2 regions of the Paenibacillus sp. R-74696 genome follow, and region 2 is predicted to be linked to the other one. Evidence: a T-box and tRNA genes for the amino acid it is inferred to sense, from the RefSeq annotation. Region 2 holds a T-box; the other holds one or more tRNA genes.
The links. The T-box of region 2 lies ahead of ACSR9A_RS29020 (valine--tRNA ligase). A T-box ahead of a tRNA ligase gene usually reads a tRNA of that ligase, here a tRNA-Val.

Region 1: it encodes a tRNA-Val, which carries the amino acid that the T-box ahead of ACSR9A_RS29020 (valine--tRNA ligase) is inferred to sense. The anticodon was not compared.

What each region holds. Positions count from the first base shown of each region.
Region 1 covers NZ_JBPULM010000045.1:455,278-464,265, reverse strand. Annotated here, with positions in the region: gene tnpB (IS200/IS605 family element RNA-guided endonuclease TnpB) at 1-911, opposite strand, end outside; gene tnpA (IS200/IS605 family transposase) at 918-1,319, opposite strand; gene ACSR9A_RS22290 (hypothetical protein) at 2,094-2,237, shown strand; gene ACSR9A_RS22285 (YolD-like family protein) at 2,477-2,722, shown strand; gene exlX (expansin ExlX) at 2,946-3,605, shown strand; tRNA gene ACSR9A_RS22275 (tRNA-Val) at 3,763-3,835, shown strand; gene ACSR9A_RS22270 (ATP-dependent DNA ligase) at 3,961-4,848, opposite strand; gene ku (non-homologous end joining protein Ku) at 4,845-5,687, opposite strand; gene ACSR9A_RS22260 (hypothetical protein) at 5,818-6,480, shown strand; gene ACSR9A_RS22255 (accessory gene regulator ArgB-like protein) at 6,440-6,988, shown strand; gene ACSR9A_RS22250 (cyclic lactone autoinducer peptide) at 6,966-7,088, shown strand; gene ACSR9A_RS22245 (DUF3892 domain-containing protein) at 7,400-7,651, shown strand; gene ACSR9A_RS22240 (MBL fold metallo-hydrolase) at 7,754-8,479, opposite strand; gene ACSR9A_RS22235 (hypothetical protein) at 8,618-8,821, shown strand.
Region 2 covers NZ_JBPULM010000050.1:109,848-118,835, reverse strand. Annotated here, with positions in the region: gene ACSR9A_RS29030 (RluA family pseudouridine synthase) at 1-16, shown strand, start outside; gene ACSR9A_RS29025 (LysM peptidoglycan-binding domain-containing protein) at 134-1,618, shown strand; T-box leader at 1,933-2,165, shown strand; gene ACSR9A_RS29020 (valine--tRNA ligase) at 2,241-4,901, shown strand; gene ACSR9A_RS29015 (bifunctional folylpolyglutamate synthase/dihydrofolate synthase) at 4,932-6,305, shown strand; gene murC (UDP-N-acetylmuramate--L-alanine ligase) at 6,313-7,713, shown strand; gene ACSR9A_RS29005 (hypothetical protein) at 8,149-8,988, shown strand, end outside.

The DNA.
Region 1 (8,988 bases), on a different contig from region 2:
ATGATCAATTCTCTGCCATACCATGCAGACTTGTATTTAAGCATTGAACGGAATAGGCTCCAAGCTACTTCGCTTATCGCTTTTGCAAGCTTGTGATTCTGCATCATGTTCTTCACACGTAAATCTTCCATCACGATGACTTGGTTATCGTTTATCATTTTGGCAGACGTTTTGTGCAAGAAGTCTTTACGCTGATGGCTAATTTTTTCATGCAGCTTGGCCACTCTCAGCCTAGCCTTTTGACGGTTATGGCTCCCCTTCTTCTTGCGTGATAAGTCCTTTTGCAGCTTAGCTAATCGCTTTTCAGACTTACGCAAGTATGTAGGATTGGTTATGATTTCGCCTTGTGAAGTAATCGCAAAGTCTTTCAGTCCAAGATCAATGCCAATCTTCGTATCCAATTTGGGCAGCTCGGCGATCTCCGTTTCAACCAATACGGAAGCATAATATTTTCCCGTTGGTGTTTTGGAAATCGTACATGATTTAATAAGCCCCACGAATGGACGATGCAGCTTGATTTTGATTTTTGTTTTTAGCTTTGGAAGCTTGATGGTTCCCTCTTCAATGGAAACGGTTCCCTTTTGGTTATTGGTTGTGAAGCTATGGTGATTCGTCTTCTTGCTCTTGAATTTAGGAAATCCCACTTTCTTATCACGAAAGAAATGCTTATAGGCTTTTTCAAGATTCATTTGCGCATTCGCGAGTGCAAGGCTATCCACTTCTTTCAGCCAGTCGAATTCCTTTTTGTATTGCGCTGGTGTATTCTTCAGCATCGTTTCCGTTTGCTTGTAATGTTCCATTTTATCTGCAAGCATTCTGTTGTAGATGAAGCGAACACAGCCGAATACTTTAGCTAAATATTGTTGTTGATCTTGATTAGGGTAGATACGGTATTTGTAGGCTTTCAGCAATTCCGATCATCCTTTCATGCCTTGGTTTTCGATGTATGTGTGGATGACATCAATTGGCGCTCCACCCGTTGTAAGCAAGCAATAGGAACGTGACCAAAAATGCTCTTTCCATAGCGATTCCCGGAGGATAGGAAATTCCTTCTTGATCAGCCTGGACGATGCACTCTTATAAGCGTTGAGAAATTTGGAAATGTCGGTATTGGGATGCGTCTTCATGAGAACGTGAACATGATCCTTATCAGGCTTCCATTCCTGCAAAGTCACATGGTAAGTAGGCTGAATGTATTCGAATATCTCCTTCAGACGTTCGGAGATTTCAGCGGTAATGACTTCCCTACGATATTTGATGACTAGAATCAGGTGATAATGGAGCAAAAACACTGAATGGTTATTTGAGTCTAACTTCATTGATAACACAACCTTTTATGGTATACGACTGAATACTACAATTATAGTATTTTAAGTTGTAAGGGTCAATGTAAATCAGACCGTTGCCATTCATCCCCCACTTTAGAAGAGGGGGAATTCTGACAACTAACGGTTAAATTTAATTTTGACGGCCATCCAGCAAAATTTTTCTGAAAATAGACAAAAAAATGGCCCTCTATTCAAGGAGGCCGCTGAAAAAGTCCCCCTTTTCTAAAAATAACTAAATAGCTAAAAAAACGAGCCTCTAGAATCGCTTCTAAGGCTCGTTTTATATGTCGGGGGTCATATTTGACCCACTGAAATTCATGTTTTTTTTCAAAACGCACACTTTTTCAGTGGCCCGCTTTTCAAGCGGACCCAACTGTATATTAAAAGGGAGTATGTTGCTAGTATGGATTAACCATCTGAAGCCGCACTGAAACGAAGCTGAAAATAAAATAAAAAAAGCTCCCATTGTGTCCGGGAAGCCTTGGCGCTGCATTATTCTTTTTTCTCCTCTTTGACAACGACTTCATCTGGCGCATCAAACGGTACGCGATCTTCATCATAATACATGGGCAAATCACCTCCTGCTTAAAATCAGTATGCACCTGTTTGATTATCTGGGAATGAACGTATTGTAAACGGAAAATTAAAATGAAGGGGTAGCGCCTGTCTTGCGAGGCGAATACCCATTTTGCCCGAAAGCCCAACCCTTTTAAGCGTTTGACCATATGATGCTGTGTACCTTAAAAAAAGGAGATGAGCAACGAAATGGGATATGAAGTAGGAAATGTAGGAGTAGGTCCAGGATACGGTGGCTGCGGAAATAAAGTAGGCGGTGCTTTCACAAGCCCAGGCGCTATTCTAGTACTGTTCATTCTATTGGTCATCATCATTTGCTCCTGTATGTACTAATATAAGTGGCTTAGCTCGATCCTGACCGCATCAGTCATTTCCTTAACCATGCATTTTAAGTTAAAAATAGAGAAGAAGCGTCCCCTTGCCAGGCTTATGGCAGGGGGATGTTTTTTTGCCTAATTTCATAATCTCCATGACAAATGCTTTAAAGAAAGGGTATGATTTAAAGATGGGTTAAAAAAGGCATGGATGACAGCAAAGGTCATGTACTAAAACATAGAATGGAGACGGAGGCAATGGCAAAGAAACCAAAACGCCCGACAAGGGATGAGTTTGAATTAGAGGAACTCGGAGAGCGTCTGGTTGAAGCGTATCAAGAGGGGATTGAGCTGCTTTTTGAGGTGTGGAACTGGGAAGAACCTGTGTCGGGGCTAATTGTGAAAATGGATTCCCGAACGAGGCTGGTGCACGTAGCGAAAGGCGAAGAAATTACCAAAATCCCTTTTATGGATATAATGAAGGTGAATAACAACGCAAGCTAGTCAAAGTGGCGGATGCTTCTATTTTTTTGGCGAATAAAGTGTGTAATTGTTGGCTAATGTCATCAAAATGCAAGAAAAGAAGTATCAAAAGTGCTAGCAAACCTACCTCCTCACCACTTAGAATGGACTCTACTGGAAGATTTAGGGTTTCCAAAATGTGGAGGAGGTTTCAGTCATGAAGAAAAAGCACGGTGCAGTCAAGTTTGGAATCATTTGTCTTGCGATGTTCGTTTTGTACCCTGCGGTTCAGGCATTTGCCGCTTGGAATGATGTGCGTACAAGCTATGCGACTTATACAGGCTCGGGATATTCTGGAGGTGCGGTGCTGCTGGACCCTATTAATCCGAATATGGAAATAACGGCTTTAAATAAGGCCGACATGAATTACAATGGGGTCAAAGCAGCGCTTGCTGGCGCTTATTTGGAGGTTACGGGGCCAAAAGGCAAAACGGTCGTCTACGTCACCGATCTGTACCCAGAAGGCGCTCCGGGAGCGCTGGACTTGTCGCCAAACGCTTTTGCTAAAATTGGGGAAATGTCAGCAGGCACAATTCATATATCGTGGAAAGTTGTGAAAGCACCGATAACTGGCAATTTTTCATATCGGGTGAAGGAAGGCAGCAGCCAGTGGTGGGCGGCGATTCAAGTGCGCAATCATTTTTATCCGGTCATGAAAATGGAGTATAAGAAGGCTGGCGCATGGATCAATCTGGAGAAGATGGACTATAATCATTTTTTGGGCACGAATATGGGTACAAGCCCGCTGCAGGTGCGAATAACTGATATTCGCGGTCAGGCTGTTCTGGATACGATACCCGCGCTTCCGGCAAACGGTACGTCAGGAGCTTATATTGTTCCGGGAAATGTCCAATTCCCAAGCTGAAATTAAAAGTAGGTTGAAAATAATAGGGAAAATAAAAAGCTTCATTCTCCGATTTGTAGGAGGACGAAGCTTTTTGTTTGAAATCCCAAAAAAGTAGTAGTAAAATGGTTGACTTTTCCGCCCGAACTTGGTATATTAATAAACGTCGCTAATATACGATCTGTTAGCTCAGCTGGGAGAGCACTATCTTGACAGGGTAGGGGTCAGTGGTTCGAGCCCACTACAGATCATACAATTAAAAATCCTGAAATCCTTTATATATAAGGGTTTCAGGATTTTTTTTGCGTACTGTCAGTGAAAAGCGGATGGGGACAAACCGGCTTGAGCATCCACGAGCTTGAACTTATTGCCTTTTTCATTCGCCATCTCCAAACCCAAGTAATCTAGGCTGTCTTAATAGGCCGGATTCCGTAAATTCGAGCGCACTTATTCGGCAGTTGAAGGGTGAGGCAATCCAAACGACGTCAGATTTTTTCATGCCATTAGAAAGGTCGGGGAAAGGGCATTCGCCCGGATGCTCCATCATAAATTGCTTCAGCACCTGCTTAGAGGCATTGTCCAGCCCTGACACATGCCCGATGTATCTGCCTTCATATCGTAGGACCAGGCTTGATACCTGTCCGTCACGCTGTTTAATGCCGACGACGTCAGCAACTAACCGGACTTCTTTTCGTTTTTTAAACCAATATTGATGTTTCTTTCCTTCCATATATGGGCCATCTAATCTTTTTGAGATAATTCCTTCCCATTCACGATCATTAAGCCATTTCCAAAGCTGCTGTCCATCGAAGTGCAAATCAGTTACAAATAGACGTGGCATTTTCTCAGGGAAGGAAGCTTGTAACTTCTCAAAACGTTGTTTAAAAGGGAGCTTTCGTATATCCTCACCATTTGAGTTGAGCATGTCAAACATTACAAATATAAGGCCATCCTCATGGGCTCGTTTTCGGGCCCCGAGCTTGGCTCTTTGAAAGTTTGGGCGTATACCATCAAAATAAGCGATCTCGCCATCCAAAATGCAAGGCCCTACACGTATGGGTTCTAATAAGGACACGATTTCTGGAAAAGTGTGATTACGCGGCTCTAAACGCCGCCCAAACAGTTCTACCCCTCCTTTTCCATCTAAACGAACCAAAGTACGAACGCCATCCCATTTTATCTGATAGCACCATTCAGGGCCGCTCGGTATATCAGGAGATGTTATAGGAGCCATAGGAACGGCAGGAAGCTGCAGCTGCATCATGATGCAGTTCCTTTTGCTTTGGAGGCGCGTTTTTTCTTAGGAGCCGGCGCAGGCGGTGTCGCGTTCTTTGTTGCATCCAAGCTGGCCTGCAGCGCGGCCATCAAATCAATGACATTGGTTCGTCCTGAAGCTGCTGGAGCGGATACAACGTCAACACTTTGACCGGCTATTTTTTGCTGTATCAGCTCGGTAAGCGCGATGCGGTAGTCATCCGTATATTTAGCAGCGTCAAAGGGCTCGCTGAGCTGCTCAATCAGCAACTTAGCCATATCGAGTTCCTTTTCATTCACAGCTGTTTGTGCGGGTAGGCTTGGAACCTGGCTGATAGCACGAATTTCATCGGGAAAGAACATCGTCTCCAAACACAAGCAGTTCCCGACTACCCGAACCGCTGCAAGACTGCCTTTGGAGCGAATAGATATTTTGGCTATACCTATTTTGCCTGTTTGTCGAATCGCCTCTAGCAGCAGGCTATACGCGCCAGCGCCCGCCATGTCGGGAGAAAGGTAATATGCTTTTTGATAATAAACGGGATCAATTTCAGCGAGGTCTACAAAATCTAAAATCTGTATGGTCTTGGCGGAATTTGGCTTGATTGCCTCCAACTCTTCCTCTTTAACAATCACATATTTATCTTTTTCATACTCGAAACCCTTCACAATTTCGTCAGGGCCAATCTCCTTATTACAATGTCGACATGTTTTCGCATAATTAATTGGCATGCCACAATCCTTGTGTAAGCTGCGAAATGATATGTCCCTATCCTCCGTGGCCGAATGCATTTTAACGGGGACATGAACCAACCCGAAGCTAATTGCGCCTTTCCAGACGGTATGCATATATAACACTCCTTGTTGTTTTAATTTAGAGTGTACATTTACTGGGAAGCTATTCATTTAGCATCAAATTCTGTATTGCATTCAGCATGTCCCCATGCAATGATGGATTAAAAGATAAAGGGAGAAAATAATGATAGAGTTTGTATTATTTATGCTTTTTTCAATTATCGAGGGTTTTGGCATTCTCTTTCTGATGCTAAAGATTTACAGACATGATACTTCCAGCTTTTACTCTGCTCTTATCGTCATAACGCTATCGAGCCTGCAGAGTTATTTTTTGAGGGAGGAGCTTTCGCTAGAAAGTATAGTTCCAGTCATTAATATTTTCATATTCGTAATATTCCTGAGTGTTATTAAAAAGATTCCGTTTTTTGCATCGTTGATTATTACCGGATTGGGCTATTTTATTTTTGCTATGATACAGGGTGCAATTGTAAACACATTTCCGTTCTTTTCAGTAGCAGAGATAAAAGCACAGCCATATATGGGATATTTGCTACAGATGTTCACAGCCTGTATTAATTTATCTATAGCTTGGGGCTTAAACAGGCTTAGAATAGGTTTTGTGGAGGAAATTTCTGAGAAAATGCGCTTTCCGCATGAACGGCGTGTAGTCGGAGGTTTTATTATTGCGATCTTAATAGGTTTTGCATTCATTCTGCATCAGCGCAGCGAGATTCTTAATATCGTTTATTATTTTGCAACTGCGTTATTTTTCTTTGTTTATTCGTACCTGAAGGAGGTCAGATCCAATGTTGGAAACTTTTTCGAGAAGACTGGCAATAAGCATTAAGACCATTGTTCCAGAGCATCCAGCTTCGGAAGCGCGACTCCAGTACGCTTTGTCATTAATCTTAAACGCTCTATTTATTATTTCAGGGGCGCTGCTCATAGCGTTATTCACAGGCAAGCTGGGCGGTGTATTAGCGGCTCTTATCTCGTTTGCTGTACTTAGGCAGGCATCGGGTGGGTTACATCTTAAATCGGGAACGATGTGTGTCGTGGTATCGATTGGGGTGGCGACGGCGCTGTCATTCACACCAACATTTTCGAGTGGAACGCTGTTGGTAATCAATTCAATTAATCTGCTGCTTGCACTGTTATTCGCACCGTCAGACATAGAGAAACAGTCGCGTATTTCTAGGCGCTTCTACCCGTTACTAAAACTGATATCAGCTGTAATTATATGTAGCAATTTATGGATAGAATCGTCTATAATTGCATTAACATTGTTAGTGCAGTGCGTTACGTTAATTCTGGCTAAGGTGGTGAGTACTCATGCTAAAAAATCTAGTATATAAATTGGCTACATTACTGGACGGAGCGGCTGTTCTTTCAGTAAGAACAGCCAGCTTTCTTTACGTCAATCAACCAGAGACACCGAAAGAGCTTTTGAAATAGTGGCGAACACAAGTGCACACAATAGAAACCCTTGATAAAATACTATTTTTGAAGTGAATGAATATTAGGCGGTAATGAATCACCTAACTAAGCAGCCAGTTGTCGATATCTAATCGATGACTGGCTCTTTCCTCAATGGTTTAAATGCGATATGGTTAGAAAATTGAAGGTAATTCAAGACTGTCTGCTTCAAGTTTTTTCTGCGTATAATCCATCCCGCATAAAATTCTCAAAAGCTACGCATCCTATCGATTGAATGCCGAGTGGCGAGCGGTAATTGCCGCTCACAATACGAAGGAGGCGAGCTTGATATGAGCGCGAACGAATGGAGCAATGGGGAAAGAGAGCAAATTGTAGCGGTACAGAAAAATGGTGACGGGGATCTGACGAGCTTTAAAACGTCATCGGGCCGTGTACTGGATTACCAGACGGCGCTGCAAGAGGTGCAGGCAGGGCAAATCGCTGGCGTGAATGCTTTCAAAGGTAGAGATGGCGAAACGTACATCCGTGGCGACGCAGACGGCGACCCTACGAACAATTTGGACCAGCTCCCGCTGTTTTAAGCAGAAAGCCCGATCTGAGCATAGCCAACAGAGAAAGAGCCTGACGCGAAAAAACGTCAGGCTCTTTTTGCAATGGATGCTGTTCATTTATCAGACTCACATCTACACCGTATAAATCTCACGCTGCTGTACAAACCGCATTTTCCCCGTATGTCCTATGTAATTTTCCATCGTATCTCCATAATGCATGAGCCATACCTTCTCCTGCAGCGTCTCCGGCAGTGTTAGCAGCTCGTCGAGACAGGCATGTACAACACCTGGCGCAATCAGCTGGCAGTCGTGAAAAATCGTATCCACGCCATCCTCCACAAGCTGCTCCAGCAAAGACGGGCTGAACTTCATATCTGCCGAATAGAAGAAGTGCTGATTGAAAATAAACGAATAGCTGTCTTTCAAGGCAATATGTTCGGTCTTAAGCAGCTTTACCGTCAACCCTGCATGCAGCTCATGCTCAACGCCTTCTTCGAGCCGTCTCACTTCAAAGAAATCATCAATCGATTGCAATGGTCCTTGCGTCAGCCCGCCGCGCAGCGTCTGCTCCCACAGCGGCTCCACTAGCGAGGAGGCGATGTACAGCACGGGTTTTTTCCCGTAAAGGAACATCATTTGAAAAGCATATTCCTCCAGCCCGCCCACATGGTCGCCATGAATATGGCTGATCAGCACCGCATTCAGCTCATCGAACGAAAGATTCGTCTCATGCAGCGCTTTGGGCAGCGTAATGCCGCAATCGACCAGCAATTTAAACCCTGGCACCTCAATTAGCGCATTGTTATTATCATATTTCTTGGCAAAAGCACTCCCTGTTCCGATCATTTGTATATGCAATGGAACACCCCCGTCTTCGAAATCATCTCGCTACATTTAATGTATCAAATGATTGGCAAACTGACAAATAGAGATACCCTTTGCCGGGTACCTACATATAATGCAGGAGCAAGATCCGGCAGGGAGGACAGAGCAGCAATGAGCAAAGGAAAAGGCAAAAACGTAAAGAAGAAACAACCGTCAGGTGAACGGAAGCAGTACCAATATAAATTGGTGCTATCCCCCGTCTGCGAAGTGTGTCCGACACCTTGTGCAAGGGGACTCGCGTATTTGGATCGAATGTCCGAGCCGGGCGCAGTTGGAAAAGGGGTTCCTTGCGTGCTCACCCGCACCTATCATTAACCGGAATATTTCCCAGGCAACCGCATATTTCTACATTTTTTTTCGCACGGGCAAGCAGCTTAAATCCCTGTAAATGATGGTCTGAAAAAAGGGAGAGCGCAAGCCTGTGCTGGAGCCATCATATAGCGCTGGTACAGGGCTGAAAAAGTTTCTGTAACAGCGCAACT
Region 2 (8,988 bases):
GCGAGCTAAATTGTAGCTGCTGCAAAAGATAGTCATGCTCTCCCCCCTTAGCCCATATAGATAATTAGTGAGAGTAGCATTTTTAGCCCAAGCATTGTCTAAATGGGTCAGTATAGGGAGGGAGGACTTGAGCGTGACGGATCAAACGAAAGGCTTGCGCTTTGACGTGTATGAACGCGTGCATCTGTCGGATGAAGTTGCCGATATCGATGAGCTGGAAGAAATTGAGCTTGTGCCTCGCATTCAGGTTGTTGAGCAGGGGGAGCACGCAGTATTGAAAGGCCAGCTGCTGCTAAGCGGAGTATATCGCAGTACGAATGAAGCCGCTCCGCTTCAGGCACTGGAGCATTTCATCCCCGTCGAAATTACAATGCCGTTGAACCGGATTTCACGGCTCGACGATGTGACGGTAGAAATTGATAATTTCGACGTCGATTTGCTATCATCGCGAACGCTTAACATTACCGGGGTGCTGTCGCTTCGCGGCATTCTCGTGGAGCCGCAGCAGGAGCCGGAGGAAGCGTGGCGCGAGGAGCCATTCACCGTCATCCATGATCGTATAGATACGAGTCAGGCTTCGTTCGAAGAGGAGCTTCGGCGGAGTGGTGGCGAACCCTTTGCGGCTCACGAGGCTGCTGAGGCTGCCCAGGTTGCTTTGGGAGCGCAAGCTGAGCCTTATTTTGCTGGACAGGAAGGGCAACTGCCCTTAAGAGGTGAGCAGGAAGAAGCTCAGGCGTTTAATGGGGCTCAAGCGTTCGACGAGTCTGATTCCGAGATTGAAGCTTATAATGCTTATAATGAGCGGGCGTATGAAGAGGCTGACGAACGCGAGGAAGCAGAAGGGCCGGAGGCTGGGGTTACGATTTCGCCTTCGCCGCGTGATGCAGGCTGGTCGGCAGCCGAGTGGTTTCAGGAGCAGGAGCATTCCGGGTCGCAGCCGAGCTTTAACGCAAATTTTAATTCGCCGCCTGCTTATGCGCAGCAGCCAGCCGTAACTGGTCTGGGTCATGGCATCGCGCAGGAGAGGCAGCAGGGAGCTTCTGCCTATCAGCAAGCGGAGGACTTTGGCTGGAGCCCGGGGGGACAACCGCAACAATCAGAGGAGCCTTACATCCCGGCGGAAGCAGAGCAGAGCAGCTACGATGCATCTCCGTGGCAGGATAGCGAGCTGGAGCGTTTAAGTCAGTGGCAGGAGGCGGAGGAAGCAAGTGCGGAGCCGCAAGCAGAGCCAGAGAAGCAGGAGATGCGAATAGCATTTGGCAGCAAGGCGCCGGAAGCAGCGGCATCTCCTGCATCAGGCGTGGGGCTTGTGACGCTGCTGCAAACGAGCAAGCGCGAGCAATTGGCGCGGCAAGCTGCGGAGCAGGAGGCGGCGGAGTATGCGCTGGAGCAGACGAAGGCGCAGCAGCCCGCAGGCGATGAAATCGAGTGGCGCAATTTGTTTTTGAAGCAATCCGATGAGCGGGAATTCCGTAAAATCCGGGTATGCATCGTGCAGCGCGACGAGACACTTGATTCAATTGCGGTGCGCTACAGCTTGAACCCGCGGGAGATTTTGCTGTACAACGGCTTGAATGAGTCGGCGGTGGAGGAAGGACAGCTGCTTTATATTCCGTAGCGGCAGGAAGTTTGACAGAAGGAGCTTTGATCAGCGAAATAGCGGTCAAAGCTCTTTTTATATTCCACCCTCGAAACGGCAGCTTTGCCGCCAGAGGACGATGGCAGCCGTTTACGCTTGAAATATAGGAAAGGATCTGATTTCTCCATCCCTTCTCTAATATTTCTCGGACTGAAACGCGCCGCGCCGCCAAAGGACGGCTAGAGCCGTTTCACCTTGGCATACAGCATGACATATAATGATTTGTACGAGCCCTGTGGTTTGACTTTTTCTCACAAAGAGTGTATCATTAGATAAATATGTCTTAAAGTCAACGAACGACGTTGAAGGGGAAGAGTACGCAGCCAAGCCTTCAGAGAGCGGAGCCGTTAGTGCTGAGAGTTCCGCAGGATTTTACTCGTACAAGTCGCCCTGGAGTTGCTTGAATCAAACGAATTGCTATTCGTTAATTCAAGCCGGCCACAGCCGTTATCTGTTTGAGTGCCGTGCAGCAGCAAGACGCACGGAACAAAGGTGGTACCACGGAAGCTAACCTTTCGTCCTTTGCTATAAGGGCGGAAGGTTTTTTTGTATTCAAAATTATGTATGGATGCCATTATGCGATATGTGGAGGATGGAGCTTATGTCTGAAAATCAAACGACGCCGGCGATGCCGACGACCTACGACCCGAAAGCCGCTGAACTGAAGTGGTATGACTTCTGGATGGATGGAAAATTTTTTGAAGCGGGCAAGCGCCCAGAGGCCGAGACCTATACGATCGTTATTCCCCCGCCGAATGTAACGGGAGTTTTGCACATTGGGCATGCGCTCGATTTCACCTTGCAGGATATTCTCATTCGCTTTAAGCGGATGCAGGGCTTTGATGCTCTGTGGCTGCCGGGAACGGACCATGCAGGCATTGCAACACAGACGAAAGTGGAGCAGAAGCTGCGCGAGCAAGGACAATCCCGCTACGATCTCGGACGCGAGGCTTTTTTGGAGCAGGTATGGGATTGGAAGGAGCAATACGCGGGGACGATTCGCGGCCAATGGGCAAAAATGGGGCTGTCGCTCGATTATTCGCGCGAACGCTTCACGCTTGACGAGGGGCTGTCTAAGGCTGTTCGCGAGGTATTTGTACAGCTATACAAGAAGGGCCTCATTTACCGCGGCAAAAAAATCATCAACTGGGACCCGGCTGCGAGAACCGCTTTGTCTGATATTGAGGTTGAGCATAAAGAGCTGAACGGTCACTTATACCATTTGCAATATCCGCTGAAGGATGGCTCAGGGCATATTACGGTTGCGACAACGCGTCCGGAAACGATGCTGGGCGATAGCGCGGTTGCTGTTCATCCTGAAGATGAGCGTTACCAGCACCTGATTGGTCAAATGATCGTATTGCCGGTCATTGGACGCGAAATTCCGATTATTGGAGACGAATACGTAGACAAGGAATTTGGCTCCGGGGCTGTGAAAATTACGCCAGCTCATGATCCGAATGACTTCGAGGTAGGCCTTCGTCATGATCTGCCGCAAATTATCGTTATGGACGAGTCCGGCAAGATGAATGCGGAAGCCGGCCCTTATGCGGGACTGGATCGTTTCGAATGCCGCAAGCAGCTCGTGAAGGATTTACAGGAGCAGGGTGTGTGCGTTCAAATCGAGGATCACGTGCATCAGGTGGGCCACAGTGAGCGCAGCGGCGCGGTAGTTGAGCCGTATTTGTCGACGCAATGGTTCGTTGATATGAAGCCGCTGGCTGAACAGGCGATTAAAGCGCAAAAATCCAGCGATGGTGTAACATTCGTTCCGGATCGTTTTGAGAAAATTTATTTGCACTGGATTGAAAATGTACACGACTGGTGTATTTCCCGTCAGCTGTGGTGGGGCCATCGTATTCCGGCCTGGTATTGCGACGCCTGCGGTGAAATGCATGTAGACCATAAAGAAGTAACGAGCTGTTCGTCTTGTGGTGGCACGGAGCTGCGCCAGGATGAGGATGTTTTGGATACATGGTTCAGCTCGGGTCTGTGGCCGTTCTCGACGCTTGGCTGGCCGGAGCAGACCGAGGACTTAAAACGCTTCTACCCAACGAATGTTTTGGTGACGGGCTACGATATTATTTTCTTCTGGGTATCCCGGATGATTTTTACCGCGCTGGAGTTTACGGAGCAAAAGCCGTTCAAGGACGTGCTGATTCACGGTCTCGTACGCGATGCGAACGGCAACAAAATGTCCAAGTCGCTTGGCAATGGCATCAATCCGCTCGAAGTCATTGAACAGTACGGCGCCGATGCGATGCGCTATATGCTTTCGACAGGCAGCACACCGGGGCAGGATTTGCGCTTCCGCTTTGAGAAGGTCGAGCAGGCACGCAACTTTGCGAATAAAATTTGGAATGCGTCGCGTTTTGCGCTGATGAATCTGGAAGGTTTCGCAGCGAGCGACATTGATATAAGCGGCAAGCTGGGTACGGCGGATCGCTGGATTTTGCACCGCCTGAATGAAACGGTTCGCGAAGTAACCCGTTTGATGGACAGCTACGAGTTTGGGGAGACTGGACGCCAGCTGTACAATTTCATCTGGGATGACCTTTGCGACTGGTATATCGAGTTTGCCAAGCTTAACCTCTATGGCAACGATGAAGAAGCGAAACAAGCGACAAAGTCGGTACTCGCATATGTGCTTGACCGCACGCAGCGCCTGATTCATCCGTTTATGCCTTACATTAGTGAGGAAATTTGGCAGCATCTGCCGCATGAAGGCGAGACGATTACGCTTGCCGCATGGCCACAGTACGATACTGCGCTTGAAGCGCCGGAAGCAGTGAAGGAAATGGAGCTGCTGATGGATATCATCCGTTCAGTGCGTAATGTCCGCGCGGAAGTAAACGTACCGATGAGCAAAAAAATCGAGCTATTGATTAAGCCAACGAGCGAAGCCGAAGCGGTAATTCTGACTCGCAATGAAGAGTTTGTCCGCCGGTTCTGCGGAACCTCGAAGCTTGAGACTGGTCTTGATTTATTGGCTCCGGATAAGGCGATGAGCGGTATTGTAACGGGCGCGGAGCTGTACTTCCCGCTTGCAGGGCTGATTGATATTTCGCAGGAAATCGCCCGACTTGAGAAGGAGCTTGCGACGCTGAACGGCGAAGTAACCCGCATTGAGAAGAAGCTGGGCAATGAGGGCTTTGTAGCGAAGGCGCCTGCGAAGGTCATCGAAGAGGAACGCTCCAAAATGAAGGATTATGCGGACAAACGCGATAAGGTTCAAGCTAGAATCGCGGATTTGCGCGGATAAGACACCGGGAAGAAAGAAGGCGTTTCTACGATGACAAATCAGCTCTCAGGCCAGCCGGAAAGCGGCGGGCTGCAGTCTTACCAGGAAGCAGTAGATTGGATAAATGGTCTTATTCCATTCGGAATAAGGCCTGGTCTTGAGCGGGCCCTAGTCTTGATGGAGCGGCTGGGCAATCCGCATCGCAGACTGAAGTTTATCCATGTCGCTGGAACGAACGGCAAAGGTTCTACCTGTGCTTTTTTGACGAGCACGCTCATTAAATGCGGTTATGATGTAGGTACGTTTACATCGCCATACATTACGAAGTTTACGAATCGTTTTCAATATAATAACGCTGATATTGAAGAGCAGACACTGCTTGAGCTGTCGAATGTGCTAAAGCCTATCGTTGAGGAAATTGCGGCAACTGAGCTGGGCTCTCCAACGATGTTCGAGGTGTCTACGGCGCTGGCTATCTTGTATTTCGCTAAGGTAACCTATCCCGATTATGTCGTATGGGAAACGGGGCTTGGCGGACGAATGGACGTTACGAATATTGTGACGCCTGTTCTCTCCATCATTACCAATGTCGGGCATGACCATATGGATCGCCTTGGCGATACGCTGGAGAAGGTAGCGGCGGAAAAGGCAGGCATTATTAAGCCTGGCGTTCCCGTCGTGAGTGCGGTTACGCAGCCAGAAGTGGTCGAAGTTATTCGGCAAAAAGCGATCGACAGCAAAAGCTCGCTGTATTTGTTAGGCGAGCAGTTCAGCGAGACGGCGCTTTCGGTTCGCGAGGATGAGCAAACGTTCCGTTTTGATGGGCTTTTCCGTCCGATTCATCCACTGACGATCACGCTGAACGGCGCCCATCAGCGCACGAATGCAGCGGTCGCAGTGATGGCCCTTGAGGTGCTTCGCCAATATGCGGCTCTTATTGTGGAGGATGATGCGCTGGAGGAGGGGCTGCGCCTTGCTGCATGGCCTGGGCGCCTGGAAATGGTGTCGCATTCCCCGCGTATTCTTATTGATGGCGCGCATAATCCTGAGGGAGCACAGACGCTTGCTGCCGCATTAAAATCAACCTATCGTTATGATCGTTTAATCCTAATGATGGGTATGCTGGATAATAAGAATCATCGCGAGGTTATGAAGCATATACTGCCAATAGTAGATACGCTAATTGTGACCGAGCCTGATTTTCGCAACAAAAAAGATGCGCAGGCGCTGGCTGATCTAGTACGTGCTGTACAGGGGGACGAGGCTTTTGAGTTGATTGTGGAGCCTGACTGGAAAGCAGCGCTTGAGCAGCTGCAGCATTTGACCGGGGAAACAGACCTTGGGGTTGTGACCGGAACGCTTTATTTAATAGCGGACGTTCGCGCCCGCTTATTGTACAACTCTGATTCTGAAAAAGGTTGGTGAACCGTCTTTGAATACAGCAAAACATGTTCATTTCATCGGAATAGGCGGTTACGGGATGAGTGCTATCGCCCGCGTTATGCTGGAGAAGGGCTATACTGTAACTGGTTCTGATGTCGCTCGTCAGGAACTCACAGAGAAGCTGGCGGCGAAAGGCGCAAAAATCTATATCGGTCATGAGCCGGAAAATATTAAAGGTGCGGAGCTGGTGGTTTACTCCACTGCACTAACGAAGGATAATGTAGAGCGCCGCGCCGCGGAAGCTCTCAATATTCCGGTGCTGCATCGTTCGCAAATGCTGGCTCAGCTTATGAATGAAGGCAAGGGCGTCGCTGTTGCCGGCGCTCATGGCAAGACGACGACCTCGTCGATGATCGCGCTCGTTATGGAAAACTGCGGAACCGATCCGACGTATATCATTGGCGGCGAGATTGTAAACGTCGGCACGAATGCAAAAGCGGGAAAAGGGGAATACGTCGTAGCGGAAGCCGACGAGAGTGATGGCTCTTTCCTGCATTATCACCCGTCTATTGCGATTGTAACCAATATTGAACCGGATCATCTGGAAAACTATGACGGGGATTTCGGCAAGCTGAAGGCTGCCTACGTTCAGTTTCTGTCGCAGGTAAAGCCGGATGGCAAAGCTATCGTATGCGCGGACGATGACAATATTGACGAGATCATCAGCAAGCTGTATGCAAGCCAATCGCTCGACCCATCACAGCTCGTTACTTACGGCATTGATGGTGAAGCCCAGTACAAGGCAGAGAAAGTCGTGCTTGGTGACCGCAAAGTATCGTTCGAGCTTACCCACCAAGGGAAGCTGCTGGGCCAGGTAGAACTGTCTGTACCAGGTAAACATAATGTATATAACGCGATGGCTACCATTATTACCTGCCTGGAAGCAGGGCTGCCATTTGCGCAAATTGCGGGCGCTATTCGTGAATTCATTGGGGCGAAGCGTCGTTTCCAAGTGCTCGGCGAAGTAGAGGACATTCTCGTTATTGACGACTATGCCCATCATCCTACCGAGATCAGCGCAACGATCAGTGCTGCCAAAGCGACAGGCAAACGGATTGTAGCCGTGTTCCAGCCGCAGCGTTACACGCGTACCTATTTCCTTCTCGACCAGTTCAGCCGGGCGTTTCCGGAAGCGGACGAGGTCATCATTACCGATATCTATTCGCCAGCTGGCGAACAGCAAATTGAGGGCGTCAATTCGGAGAGGCTGGTCGAGCTGATTAAGACGAACAGCAATGCGAATACGACGTTTATTGCGACAAAGGAAGAAGTGCTGGAGTATTTGAAGACAGCTGCTTCTGCTGGCGATCTTGTCATTACGATGGGAGCCGGCGATATTTGGAAAACAGCGGATGCTTTGGCTAAATGGCTGAAGGCAGGCCGTAAATAAAGCTGGTATCCCTTGCTAAGGGCATATGGACTCCATTAAACGCTGGAAAACGTTAAAATCGTTTTCCAGCGTTTTTTGTTTCGTTGCAAAAAGGAGCTGTGCCCAAACTATGGAAATGTCTTTGAAGATATTTACATCATGCATTCAAATGAGCTAGCACAGCTTTTATATGATGGATACAATTCCCTTAGCTTTTTATAGCAAAAAAGGTTGTCGACTGTACGAAACTTGAGGTAAGCTGCGAATGTTATTTAAAATATAAGAATTTATAAGTTCTGCACTTATAAATGGGCTTATATTTCTCGGAATGAAACGAGCCGCGCCGCCAAAGGACGACGAAGTCGTTTTTGCTTGCGTATCCGTTTGTTCATAATCATAAATCTCTTAATTGTCTCATAGAGTAGGAATAGAAGAATGAGACAAGGAGAGAATGACATGAACTCAAAAAACCGCATTACGTACCGTTTCGACCAAGCCGGACAAGCTTCGCGCTCCGAAAACAAGCAGATGGCCGCGGCGCAGCCTGTTGTGAAAATCCCGGCTGCTTCTGCGCAGCCTGTTGTGAAAATCCCGGCTGCTTCTGCGCAGCCAGGTGCTTCGAAGCAGGGAGGTTTTGCTGAAGTCATCCCCTTATACAAAAATGCAGCCACTTATTCAGATGAGCAGTTCAGTCCATGGAGCAGCCAGGCCGGGGAGGATATGGATCAGCTGGAGCAATTGATTCGCGGGTCGGATCCTCACTTGCCTGAAGAATCTAAGACAAAGACGGCTAGTCGAATCCGTTCGCATGCCGATTCGCCCATTTCGTCGAAATCGCCGAAACATATAGTAGATAAAGAGCCGCCTGTTCATATTTCTGAAGAGCAGTCTCAGATGGACGAGCAGGAAGGGGTCCCGCTATCCAATGATCCTCACCAGCAGCAGGCACCTTCTTTCAGCGGCTCAAAATGGAATGGCAATGGAGCGGAGCATGGGCCAGAAAATGCCCACTATGGATGGGCAAATGACAGCGAGCGGCATTCGCCTGAGCTTGAGCTGGGCAACCATCCGGTTCGCTCTATTCGCAAGCTTGGACATTCGCCATCATGGATCAATGTTTTTTTATCTGTCGCTGGGGCGCTGGCAACGGGAGCATTATTCGGGTATTTGCTGCTGTCTTTATTTTTGGATTCCTCCTCGGCAGACCCCTCTAATTCGGGCGGGCAGTCGAGCGCGGTTAGCGGGAATCCAGCTTCGCAAAGTGCGGAAAATGGCTTGGGCACGGAAGCAGGTGCG